Regions from separate parts of the Polaromonas sp. SP1 genome, predicted to be linked through region 2. Evidence: riboswitches for the same ligand, from Rfam matches in the RefSeq annotation. Region 2 holds a riboswitch; the other holds the start of a gene.
The links. A riboswitch is a leader RNA that binds a small molecule or an ion and turns the genes downstream of it on or off. The one in region 2 is predicted to bind glycine.
Positions count from the first base shown of each region.

Region 1 (6,504 bases), 1.2 Mb from region 2:
CTGATCAGGATCAGCTTGTAGGAATTGCGCTGGCCGGTGGCCTTGTTGCCCGGCACGCCGAACGGCGCGGCCTGCCCGGCGGTCACCATCTGCGCGGCCAGGCCGGGGTTCACCTGGCCGATCTGGGCCTTGCCGGTCGACAGGGCTTCGACCAGTTCCTTCTCGCCCAGGATGTCGACGTTGCTGGTGCGCTCGAGCGAATCGCCCTGGGCGTTCTGCAGTTCCACATTGGCGCAGCGCGACAGGTGGCTGAAATAGTCGCCCCACAGCGCCATCGTCTCGGTCTTGCCGTAGGTCTTGGGCATGGCCACGACCATTTTTTCGCGCGGGCCTGAAAATTTTTCGACAGGCGCTGCGGCCGCTGGCTTGGCCTTGGCGGGCGCGCGCGGGGTTTCGGTTTGGGCCCAGCTTGCGCTCAGCGCCAGGGCGGTGCCGGTCAGAACCGCCGCGTTACGTAGATACACCATCATCTTTAATCACCCCAGTAGTTATGGATAGAACCGCATTGCGGCCGCACGGCAGAGACGCCGGTTGGTCTCAGTGTGCGTCCAAACTAACTTTTACTTACAGGTTGACCAACTCTAAAGGGTCATAAAGTGGGCTTGACGTGGGAAATTCGTTGTTTTTCAGTTGAAAAAAGAGGGGGCGAGGTAGCGCGCTAAGCAGCTTTCCTGATAAGAAAGCGTTACAACTTCCCTTTTTCATCTGCAGCGCCAGCCGCATCAATCTTCCCCAGCAGCCACTGCAAACCCGCCAAATGCTGCTGGTCGTGGCTGCACAAATAGTGCACCAGGCTGCGCAGCGTCAGCGCGCCGTAGCCTTCGAACTCCGCCGTGCGGTCCAGCTGCTGCGGTGTGATGCCCGCCAGGATCGCCATCGTCTTCACACGCGCGGCGCGAAACGCCGCCAGCACTTCATTCGCATCGGCGTGTGCGTAGTCGCGTTCCTTTTCCAGCACGTAGCCGTCCAGCGATTCCAGCAGCGGATTGTTTTCTGCCAGCGTGCGCTGAATCCGCACGTGGTAGCCGTCGATCTCGATGTCCCGCACATGGCAAACCTGGCCCAGTGCCGTAAAAGTTTCGCTCGGAATGCCGTCCCATGACGGCGGCGTCCAGTCCTTGTGGCTTGGCGGAATCGCGTCGTAGAACTGCTCCAGCTGGCGCGGGAAATCCGCCATCGCCTGCAGGGTGGCGGGGTTCAGGGGCAGGGCGTTGCTCATGCCTTGCCGTTGCGAACTGCAGGCCACAGCACCGCCTGCGCCACGATCACACGCTCGCCGTTGAAGGTTGCCGCCGGTGAGCCGTAAAGCTCGTAACCCAGCGCGAGGGTTTCACTCACCCGGTGGCAAAAGCTCGCGTCGTCCGGGCCGGTGAGGAGGCGGTAGTGCGGAAGGCCGTCGGGCGGCGTGGTGGCAGGTGATGTCATTGGCTGCAGTGGCTTGATGAACGGAGGGCGATATTACCGTTTCCGCTCATCTGATGCAGCCGCTCGCCGATCAGGCCTTCACCATCCCCGGCAATGCCATCACGCGCCCCGCCTTCGGCATGCCGGTAAACGCAAAGTCCACCTCCGGCACGCGCCCGCTCACGATGTCCGCGATCGCCGCGCCCGAGCCGCAGGCGTGCGTCCAGCCCAGCGTGCCGTGGCCGGTGTTGAGGAAGACGTTGGATGCGCGGCTCTTGCCGATGTACGGCACGTTGCTCGGCGTGGCCGGGCGCAGGCCCGTCCAGAACTGCGCGCCTTCGCCGTCCGTCATCTCGGGGAAGAGCTGCTTCACCCGGCGCACGATGGCATTGCAGCGCACCAGGTTCAGCTCGGTGTTGTAGCCGTTGAGTTCGGCCGTGCCGGCAATGCGCAGGCGATTGCCAAAGCGCGAGAACACCAGCTTGTACTCGTCGTCCGTCAGGCTGACCTGGTAAGAGGCCGCTTCGTTGATGACCGGCAGCGTGACCGAGTAACCCTTGGCCGGGTAGATGCGCAGGCTTTGCCCCAGCACCTTGGCCCACTGCGCGCTGAAGGCGCCCAGGCACATCACATAGGCGTCGGCCTTCAGCATCTCGACCTTGCCGCCGGCCTCACCGCGGCCCATCGCGACTTGCACACCATTGAGTTGCCCCTCTGCGGCATCCAGCCCCAGCACGGTGGTGTTGTACAAAAACTTCACGCCCGCCTGCTCGCAGCGCGCGGCCAGCGCGGTGGTAAAAGCTTGCGCATCGCCCGACTCATCGCTCGGCGTCATGCTGCCCCCCACGATGCTGCTGCGGCATTGCGCCAGCGCCGGCTCAATGGCCACGCACTCGTCGGCGGTTTTCATGTCCAGCTCGCAGCCGTGCTCGCGCATGATGCGCGCCGGTTCCTGCGCGGCGTCGTACTCGGCCTGGCTGGTGTAGAAGTGCAGGATGCCCTTGGTCTGCGCGTCGTATTGCAGGCCCAGCTCGGCACGCAGCTTTTGCAGCGCGCCGCGGCTGTACATGCCCAGGCTCACGATTTGTTTGATGTTTTCTGCGGTGCGCGCCGGCGTGCAGTTGCGCAGAAACTCCAGGCCCCACAGCCACTGGTTCACATCGGCCCGCAGCCTGAAGAGCAGCGGCGCATCTTCACGCGCCAGCCATTGCAATACCTTGAGCGGTGCGCCCGGGTTGGCCCAGGGCTCGGCGTGGCTCACCGATATTTGCCCGCCGTTGGCGAAGCTGGTTTCCATCGCGGCCGCGCCGCGGCGCTCGACCACCGTCACCTCATGACCGCGTTGCGCCAAATACCAGGCGGTGGTGATCCCCGTGACACCCGCCCCCAAAACCATGACTTTCATGGCGAATCCTTTTTTCAAGCAGAACATTGCAGTTGCGCAAGTGCTGCAGGGTCTTGGGGGGTGCGTGATTCAAAAAAGAAACGTGGCAACCGCCAAGCATCGCCTGTCAGCATGCTTGCGGCCGCTTCCACTGTCCTTGGTACCTGAGAGATTCAGCCGTGCTTGATGTCTATGACAAGCATCGGCTTTGCTCCTTCGGTGCGCTGCACATTGCGTGCGGCGTCTCTCCAGACGGCTGTGTGTTCCGGGCAGTACGGGACCTGAGCGATTATGGAAGTTTGCGCCTTCGGTGGCTGCCTTTGCGGGCAGCGCTCTCCTGCTTGAACGGGTTTGAATTTACCACCGAAGGCGGTTTTGCCAAGCGTGGATGGGGCCTTCAGTACTGGTCTAGCGGAGTGATTCAGAACCTTAATAGTAGAAGCGCTCAGCCCTTGCTGGCCGCCTGCACAAACGCGGCCTTGGCATCGGTGTAAGCCTCACGGTCGCGCGGGTGCTTCGCCGCCAGCTCCGCCTTGAGGGCGGCATAGCGCGCGGCCAGCGCCGCATCCGCACGCAGTGCGTCGCGAAAGCGCAGGCGCCCGGCCCACACATCGCCGCCGTGCACCACGATGTGCAAATGGTGCGTGCGCCGCCCGTCGGCCCAGCGCATCAGCCATTTGCGGTCGTTGAGTGAGGCGTTGAACTCCGCCGACGTGGTGTAGCCGTTGGCGCACAGCGGCGCCAACAGCGCCTCGGCCGCCGCCATCGATTCGACCCCGGCCAGCATGTCGATCACCGGTTTGGCCGCCAGGCCCGGCACCGCCGTGCTGCCGATGTGCTGGATGTCGATCAGGCGCGCCGGAAGCTGCGGCGCGAGCAGCCGCAGCCGGTCCCGCTCGGCGGCAAACAGGCCCGGCCAGCGCGGGTCATAGGGCTGCAGGCTCACTTCCTCGTGAATGGCGGCAAGCAGGGAATTGGGGCCAGTCATGGTTGGGAAGAGGGCAGATTCTGGTTCAGGGCGGCCAAAGGAGTATTAATGATAAAAAAGGCATCTAGCCCAATACCCGCCTTGACTAGCAGCTATCAAAATAATAGCAAATGAAGTTTCTGCCCGGCGGCAGCCTCAACGGCCGGGTGCTGGCTAAAGCGCCCTTACCGCCCTGCGCGCCTCTGCCAGCCGCGCATCCAGGTAGGCACCATAAAAATCCACAGACGCCAGGCCCACCAGCCGCTCCGCCAGTTCTTGCCCAGCCGGGCCGAGAAACAGCACTGTCGGCGTGAAGCCCGCCTTCCATGCCGCGACTTGCGCGGCGGCTGTCGTCACCTTGCCGTCAAAGCCCGTCAGCGGCGTGATGCGGTCGCTGATGTTGAGCTGCCAGGCGTGCATGCTGCCCTCACGCTGCGCCGGCAACAGGTAGTTGCGCCGCACCAGCTCGCAATACGGGCAGCCGGGCAGGCTGACCAGCAGCACCAGCGGCTCTTTTTTCAGTGCCGCGATGCCGGCAGCCGCCGGCAACGATGCGGGCACCGGCAATGCCGTGTCTGCCGCCCGCGCCAGCTGCGGCAAGGCCAGGCTGCCCGCCAACGCGGCGGTGAACTGGCGGCGGCCGAGCAAATTCATTCGGCGCTTTCCAGCAGGAATTTTGTCAGCGCCGCAGGCTCGCTGATCATCGGGTCGTGCCCGGTCTTGATCTCGACCACCCGCGAATTCGGCAGCCACGCGCCGTCCCAGAATTTCGGGTCCTGCACACGCAGGCGGCTGGGTGCAATGGTCGCCAGCGCCGGGTCCACACAATTGACAAAGGTGCGCGGCACCGCCGCCACACGCTTCACATCAAAGTGCAGCGGCGCCTGGTAGGTGTTGCCTGGGTGCGGCGTCTGCCGGCGTTTTACCCATGCATGGTCGGCGTCATGCAGGCCAAACACCTCCGGGTCAGGCGGCGGAAAGCTGAAGTTCGGCGACGCCTGCGCCGCCGCCATGCGCTGCTGCTGCGTCGCGCTGGCCTGCGTGCTGCTCCAGCTTTCGCCGGGCTTGGGCACCACCGCATCCACATACACCAGGTGCTTGATGCGCTCGGGCATGCGGTCAGTCACCGCCGTGCCGATCATGCCGGCGTACGAATGCACGGCGAGGATGACGTCATGCAACTCTTCCGCTTCGATCAGGTTGATGACGTCGTTGATATGCGTGTCGAGGTTGATCGCGGGCGAGAGCAGGTGCGCGCGCTCGCCCAGGCCCGTCAACGTGACGGCGTACACGCGATGGCCTTGCGCCTGCAGCGGGGCGGTGACGCGTTGCCAGCACCAGCCGCCATGCCAGGCACCGTGCACCAAAACAAAATTTGCCATCAGATCACCTTTATGTGTTTGAGTTCAGACAGCTGCGCGTCCGAATAGTTCAGCAGCTCGCGCAGCACTTCATCCGTGTGCTGGCCCAGCAGCGGCGGCGGCAAGTCGGTGCGCACCGGCGTCGCGCTCATGCGGATGGGGCTGGAGACGAGTTTCAAATCGTCCTTCACCGGGTGCTGCCACTCGGTCACCATCTTGCGCGCCTCAATTTGCGGATCGGCAAACACCTCCGCCAGGCTGTTGATCGCGCCACACGGCACCTTCGCCGCCTCCAGCGCGCTCAGCCAGTCGGCCTTGCTGCGCGTCTTCATCACCGCCTCCAGAATCGGCACCAGCTGGCCGCGGTTCTGCACGCGGTTGCGATTCGTGGCAAACAGCGGGTTGGTTGCCAGCTCAGGGATGTTGGCCACGGTGCAAAACTTCGCATACTGCGAGTCATTGCCCACCGCGAGAATCAAATGGTCCTTGCTGCCGTCAGCGGCAGGCGCCACTTCAAACACCTGATACGGCACGATGTTCTGGTGCGCATTGCCCGCACGGCCCGGCGCCTTGCCGCTCACCAGATAGTTGGCGCCCAGGTTGGCCAGCATCGCCACTTGCGTGTCCAGCAGCGCCATGTCCACCTGCTGGCCCTCGCCGGTCTTCTCGGCATGGCGCAGCGCAGCAAGAATCGCCACCGTCGCATACATGCCTGTCATCAAATCCGCCACCGCCACACCCACCTTCTGCGGCCCACCCCCCAGGTCGTCACGCTCACCCGTCACACTCATCAGCCCACCCATGCCCTGGATCGCATAGTCATAACCCGCACGGTCGGCATAAGGCCCCGTCTGCCCAAAGCCCGTGACAGAGCAGTAAACGAGGCGCGGGTTGATGGCTTTGAGCGACGCATAGTCCAGCCCATAACGCGCCATGTCGCCCACCTTGAAGTTCTCCACAAACACATCGCAATGCGCAGCCAGCGCACGCACCAGCGCCTGGCCCGCGGGCTGCGCAATGTCGCATGTGACGGAGCGCTTGTTGCGGTTCGTGCCCAGGTAATAAGCGGCCTCGGTGTCCGCCCCCTGCGCATCCTTCAAAAACGGCGGACCCCAGGTGCGTGTGTCGTCACCCGTGCCAGGGCGCTCAATCTTGATCACGTCCGCACCCAGATCAGCGAGTGTCTGGGTACACCAGGGGCCTGCGAGCACGCGGGAGAGGTCGAGGATGCGGATGCCGGATAGGGAGTTCATGTGTGGCATTTTGCCTTTAGCCAAGTGCTTCGAGAGAGTCACGAGAATCCTTTACCCAAAGGAAGAGGGATGGGGCGGGTAAGCCAGTAGTTTTGATAGAGCCAAAAAGCGACACACTCTTCCCATTAGCTGGAG
Region 1 covers NZ_CP031013.1:1,126,402-1,132,905, reverse strand. Annotated here, with positions in the region: gene phnD (phosphate/phosphite/phosphonate ABC transporter substrate-binding protein) at 1-467, opposite strand, end outside; gene DT070_RS05400 (DinB family protein) at 686-1,219, opposite strand; gene DT070_RS05395 (DUF1737 domain-containing protein) at 1,216-1,425, opposite strand; gene DT070_RS05390 (D-amino acid dehydrogenase) at 1,496-2,809, opposite strand; glycine riboswitch at 2,931-3,050, opposite strand; gene DT070_RS05385 (GrpB family protein) at 3,234-3,776, opposite strand; gene DT070_RS05380 (hypothetical protein) at 3,930-4,409, opposite strand; gene DT070_RS05375 (alpha/beta hydrolase) at 4,406-5,137, opposite strand; gene DT070_RS05370 (CaiB/BaiF CoA-transferase family protein) at 5,137-6,369, opposite strand.
Region 1: linked by a shared signal. The riboswitch ahead of DT070_RS05390 (D-amino acid dehydrogenase) and the one ahead of gcvT (glycine cleavage system aminomethyltransferase GcvT) in region 2 are both predicted to bind glycine.

Region 2 (6,504 bases):
GGCAGCACAGCCGCATTGCCCAGCGGTGCTGCTGACACTGCGCCCACACCGTTGACGGGGATGCCCGCCGTGGCATGGCCGGGCAGGTAGGGCACCAGGTCGGCCACGACGCAGACCGGGCCGACGCCCGGGCCGCCGCCGCCGTGCGGGATGCAGAAGGTCTTGTGCAGGTTCAGGTGGCTCACGTCGCCGCCGAACTCGCCCGGCGCCGCCACGCCGACCAGCGCGTTCATGTTGGCGCCGTCGACATACACGCGGCCGCCGTGGCTGTGCACCATCGCGCAGAGTTCTTTGACCTGCGTTTCAAACACACCGTGCGTACTGGGGTAGGTGATCATCACGCAGGCCAGGTTGGCGCTGTGCTGCTCGCACTTGGCCTTGAGGTCGGCCATGTCGACATTGCCCTGCGCGTCGCAGGCGGTCACGACGACGGTCATGCCCACCATCTGGGCGCTGGCAGGGTTGGTACCGTGAGCCGAGGAGGGAATCAGGCAGATGTTGCGGTGGCCCTGGCCCTTGGCTTCATGAAAAGCCTTGATGACCAGCAGGCCGGCATATTCGCCTTGCGAACCGGCATTGGGCTGCAGGCTGATACCGGCATAGCCGGTGGCCTGGCACAGCCAGTCGCGCAGCTGCTTGTCGAGTTCGGCGTAGCCCTGCAGTTGCTCGGCGGGTGCAAACGGGTGGATGTTGGCGAACTCCGGCCAGGTGATGGGAACCATCTCGCTGGTCGCGTTGAGCTTCATGGTGCAGCTGCCCAGCGGGATCATGCTGCGGTCCAGCGCCAAATCCTTGTCGCTCAGCATGCGGATGTAGCGCAGCATGCCTGTTTCGGAGTGGTGGGTGTTGAACACCGGGTGCGTCAGGAAGGCGGTGGTGCGGCGCAGGTCGGCGGGGATCAGCGACTCGACGCCTTTTTCAAAGGCGCTGACCACGGGCACGGTCTGGCCGGGCTTGGCAAAGAAGGACCAGAGCAGCTCGATGTCCTTGCGGCTGGTGGTTTCGTCGAGCGACACGCCCAGGTGATTTTTCAAGCGAAATCGCAGGTTGGCCCCCGCGGAACGTGCACGTTCTGCTATCAAATTGGTAGCATCGCCGGTTTTCACCGTCACGGAGTCAAAGGCGCCGGTGTTGGTGATTTCATAGCCCAGCTCCTGCAGGCCGCGCACAAAGATGGCGGTGTAGGCGGCCACGCGCTCGGCGATGCGCTTGAGGCCTTGCGGGCCGTGGTAGACGGCGTACATGCTGGCGATCACGGCCGGCAGCACCTGTGCGGTGCAGATGTTGGAGGTGGCCTTTTCGCGGCGGATGTGCTGCTCGCGGGTTTGCAGTGCAAGGCGGTAGGTTGGGTTGCCGTGGCTGTCGACGGTGACGCCGACCAGGCGGCCGGGCAGCGAGCGCTTGAATTCGTCGCGGCAGGCAAGGTAAGCCGCATGCGGGCCGCCGTTGCCCATGGGCATGCCGAAGCGTTGGGTGTTGCCCAGCACAATGTCGGCGTCCCATTCGCCGGGTGGCGTTAGCAGCGTGAGGGCCAGCAGGTCGGCCGCCACGCACAGGGCCGCGCCGTCGACATGCGCCTGGCCGGCCAGCGGGCGCAGGTCATGGATGCTGCCGGTGGTGGCGGGATATTGCGCCAGCACGCCGAAGTAATTGCCTTCGGCCATCAGCTGCGGCACCGTGACGGATGCGGTGCTGACTTTCACCTCGATGCCCAGCGGCCTGGCGCGCGTCTGGATCACTTCAATCGTCTGCGGATGGCAATCACCCGCCACGATAAAGACATTGCTCTTGCTTTTTACGCTGCGCTTGGCCAGCGTCATGGCTTCGGCGGCGGCGGTGGCTTCGTCGAGCATGGAGGCGTTGGCGATCGGCATGCCCGTCAGGTCGCACACCATGGTCTGGAAGTTGATCAGCGCTTCCATGCGGCCTTGCGAAATCTCGGCCTGGTAAGGCGTGTAAGCGGTGTACCAGGCGGGGTTCTCGAGGATGTTGCGCAGGATCACGCCCGGCGTGTAGGTGCCGTAATAGCCCTGGCCGATGAAGTTCTTGAACACCTGGTTCTTGGCCGCAATGGCCTTGAGCTGCTTGAGTGCGGCGGCTTCGGTGACAGGCGCGGGAATGGCCATGGCCGTGCTGCGTGCAATCGAGCGCGGCACGATGCCTTCGACCAGCGCGCGGCGCGAGGCCGAGCCCACGATGCTGAGCATGTGGATTTCGTCGGCTTCGTCAATGCCGATGTGGCGGGCAATGAATTCGGAAGGGTTTTCAAGATCGCCCAGCGGCTTGGCGGATTGCATCAACATATCGGGTCCTAGAAACGGGAGGGTAAACATTCGCTAGCCGACGTGCGCAGCGCCGGGCCGCCCCAAGCAAGCACAGCCCCCTCGGGGGGCAGCGTATTACACGAAGTGAAAAGCGTGGGGGCCATATCTTCAGGCAGCGAAGGCGGTGTAGCGTGTCTCGTCCATCAGCGCGTCCAGCTGCGAAGGTTCAGACAGCTTGATCTTGAAGAACCAGCCGGCGCCCATCGGGTCGCTGTTGGCCAGCGAGGGGTCGTTTTTCAGGGCTTCGTTGATTTCGGTGACTTCGCCGCTGACGGGCATGTACACGTCGGCGGCGGCCTTCACGGACTCCACCACGCCGGCGGTTTCTTTCTGGGCGAAGGTGGCGCCCACTGCGGGCAGGTCCACAAACACCACATCGCCCAGCGCGTCCTGCGCGTGCACCGTGATGCCGACGGTGGCGATGTTGCCTTCAATCTTGAGCCATTCGTGGTCTTCGGTGTATTTGACGGTCATGAGGTTCTCCAGGGGTTGAGTGAGCAGAAACTAAAACTAAAACTAAAACTCAAAAAATGCTTAACCGCGGTAGTAGCGGGCGGGAACAAACGGCATGGCGGCGACTTCCATGGGCACAGCCTTGCCGCGCACCATCGCGTTCACGCGCGTGCCCAGGGCCGCGAATTCAGGTTTGACATAGCCCATCGCAACCGGCTGGTTGACCGTGGGGCCGAGCAGGCCGCTGGTGACTTCGCCAATCACGGCGCCGTCGGTGCTTTGCAGTTCGGTGTGGTCGCGCACCGGCACGCGCTCCAGCGCCACCAGGCCGACGCGTTTGCGGGTGAGCAGCGCAGGGTCGGCCAGTTGCGCCAGAATTTTGTCGGCGCCGGGGAAGCCGCCGGCGCGTGCGCCGCCCGTGCGGCGAATCTTTTGCATGGCCCAGTTGAGGCTGGCTTCCACCGGTGTGGTGGTGGTGTCGATGTCGTTGCCGTAGAGGCACAGGCCCGCTTCGAGCCGCAGCGAGTTGCGCGCGCCCAGGCCGATGGGTTTGACTTCGGGCTCGGCGAGCAGCGCGCGTGCGAGGGTGTCGGCCTGCGTGGCCGGCACCGAGATTTCAAAGCCGTCTTCACCGGTGTAGCCGCTGCGGGTGATGAAGCAGTCGCAGCCGGCCACGGTGAATTGCCCACCGGTCATGAACACCAGCTTTTCGACGCCCGGCGCCAGCCGTTGCAGGGCGGTGACGGCCTGCGGGCCCTGCAGCGCCATCAGCGCCATCTCGGGCATGGGAATGACCTTGCAGCGCGAGCCGATTCGGGCCTGGATGTGCGCGATGTCGCCCACCTTGCAGGCGCCGTTGACGATCACAAAAAGATCGCCACCGTTGGCGTAGTCGCGGTTGAAGAACATCAGGTCATCGATGATGCCGCCGTCGTCATTGAGCAGCAGGCCGTAGCGCTGCTTGCCGGCGGGCAGGTCGATCACATCGACCGGGATCAGCGACTCCAGCGCGGCAGCCGCATCGGCGCCCACCAGGCGCAACTGGCCCATGTGGGACACATCAAAGAGGCCGGCGGCCTGGCGTGTATGCAGGTGTTCCGCCATCAGGCCCGCGGGGTATTGCACCGGCATGGAATAGCCCGCAAAAGGCACCATGCGCGCGCCGAGCTCCACATGCAGGCCGTGCAAGGGCGTTTTCAGCAGGGTTTCAGGGGCGGCGGAAGCGGCGGAAGGGGTGGACGAATCGGACAAGGCATTCTCCGGGGGGGCAAACACGGTCATGGCAAGAACATGTTCTCGATCCATGGGCTGCCCCTGCTGTCCACTTTACCTGAGAGATTCACCCGGCGATGCGGGTTTGCTCCTTCGGTGGGCTGCCTGTGAAAGGCTGCCTCTCTCCAGTAGGGAACGCCGTGCCGCGTGGTGCGCCGCAGGGCGGTTGCCAGTCCTTTTGCCTGAGCGTTCAGTGCGACTCAAGGGGGGTGCCCCAGGGTGCTCGTGCGCCTTCGGCGGTTTTCGCTGAGGAAAACTCTCTCCTGACCCCGAGGAGTGTAACGGAAGGAGGTTCTCAGGCCGCCTGGTGATGCGGCAGCAGCATGGCGATGCGTTCGCTGATGGAGTCGGCGCGTTCGTGGCCGGCGATTTTTTCGATTTCCTCGATCATCTCGCGCGAGGCGGCCAGCATGGTCTCGCGGTCTTTGGCGTTGCGCAGCGCTTCGCGAAAGCGCTCAGCCATCTCCGGGTTGCGCCGGGCGAACATGCGCTCGCAGATGTCAAACAGGAACATCCGGGTCGTGGCGAGCGAGCGCTTGCCCTCAAACTGGTCGGCCGAGACCTGGATGGCCTGCGTCGTTTCCGGGCTGGGGAAGTCTTTCAGCTGGGCGGGCGTGGGTTTTGGCGCGGGCGGGGCCGCAACTGCCGGGGCAGGCGCTGCCGTTTTCCCGGGATGCGCTTCCAGAAAGCCTTCGCGCAAAAGCCGCAGGGCAATGGCCTCGCCGTCGCCGTCAAACAGCGGGCGGAAATCCTGGGCGGATTTGCTGCCGTCGGCCATCAGCAGCAGGGTGCGCTCGCGCTGGCCTAGCGTTCTCACGCCAGGCTTGAGCTCGGCGCGGGCACGGTCGGTTTTGTGGAGCTGCATGGATTTCATCCTCACATGAAAGTAGGGGCCTGTTAACGCTATTTATGCAAATGCGAATGGGGTGAAAACGGCGCCAATCAAGGCGCGCGACGAATCCCAGACCGGGAGTCTGGGTGAGGAGCGCAACGCGGAGTGGCGCCGTTTTCACCCCATTCCCTCCGGGTTGCGATCAAAAAGGCCTTGCGCGGCGTTGCAAAGCCTTGACGGGGTCTACCCCGCCTGCGTTTTGCGCCTTGCTCAAGGCCTTTTTGACTCGCAACGCATCTTGCATAAATAGCGTTAACAGGCCCTAGAGCATCGCCCCCGCAGATGACAGAGTCGTGAAACCCCGTCTGAAAATAAGCTATTTGGCGTACACCAGGTCACGCAGGCCCAGCGATAACTGCGGTACGTAAGTCACCACCATCAGGCAACCCAGGATGACCAATACGAAGGGCAGCAGGTACGGGATGATGCGGTCCAGCGATATTTTGGCGACGGTACAGGCTGCGAACAGGTTCACGCCGAATGGCGGCGTGATCATGCCCAAGGCAAGGTTGACCACCATCACCAGGCCGAAATGCACCGGGTCGATGCCGAAATGCACGGCCACCGGCGCCAGGATGGGCGCCAGCACGATGATGGCGGCGCTGGTTTCAATGAACATACCGATGACGAAGAGAGCCGCGTTGACGCCCAGAAGGAAGAGTGCGGGCGACTGCAGAACGGCCTCAAGCCAGCGGCCAATGGCATCCGGCACGCCGGCTCGGGTGATCAGAAAGGCGAACAGCCCGGCGTTGGCGATGATGAACATGATCACGGCGCTGGAGATGACCGATTTGCGCAGGATGACGTAGAGGTCTGCGAGCTTGATTTCGCGGTAGATCACGATGCCGACAACCAGCGCATAGAACACCGCCACCGCAGACGCTTCGGTCGGCGTGAAAATCCCGCCGTAAATGCCCCCCAGGATGATCACCGGCATCAGCAGCGCCCAGCCGGCCTGCCAGGTCGCCTTGCCAAAGCTCAGGCGGCCGTCGCCGTCGTGCTTGCCCCAGCCCTTCCAGCGGCAGTAGAGGTGCACGAACAGCATCAATGCACAACCGATCAGCAGGCCCGGGCCGAAGCCGGCGATGAAAAGTTCACCGATCGAGACTTCTGCGCTCACGCCGTAAAGAATCATGGGGATGGACGGCGGGATGATCACGCCCAGCTCCGCACTGGTGGCCTGCAGGGCTGCGGCGTAGGCGGTGGGGTAGCCGTGCTTGATAAGCGCCGGTATCAGGATGGCGCCGATGGCAAAAGTGGTGGCCACGGACGAGCCGGACACAGCCGCAAAAATCATGCAGGTGAGCACACAGGTCATGGGCAGGCCGCCCTGGACGCCGCCCACAATGCTTTTGGCGAATTCGACCAGCCGGCGCGAGATGCCGCCGGTTTCCATCAGGTTGCCGGCCAGGATGAAGAAAGGGATCGCGGCCAGCGGAAACTTGTTGATCGAGGAGAACATCTCCTTGACGGAGATCAGCATGTTGGCGTTGGAGGCCTGGATGCCGAAGATGGACGCCAGGCCGATGGACACGGCCACGGAAACGGTGAGCGCAAAGCACA
Region 2 covers NZ_CP031013.1:4,404,915-4,411,418, reverse strand. Annotated here, with positions in the region: gene gcvP (aminomethyl-transferring glycine dehydrogenase) at 1-2,303, opposite strand, end outside; gene gcvH (glycine cleavage system protein GcvH) at 2,433-2,798, opposite strand; gene gcvT (glycine cleavage system aminomethyltransferase GcvT) at 2,859-4,058, opposite strand; glycine riboswitch at 4,085-4,188, opposite strand; glycine riboswitch at 4,210-4,325, opposite strand; gene DT070_RS20670 (hypothetical protein) at 4,345-4,914, opposite strand; gene DT070_RS20665 (TRAP transporter large permease) at 5,258-6,504, opposite strand, start outside.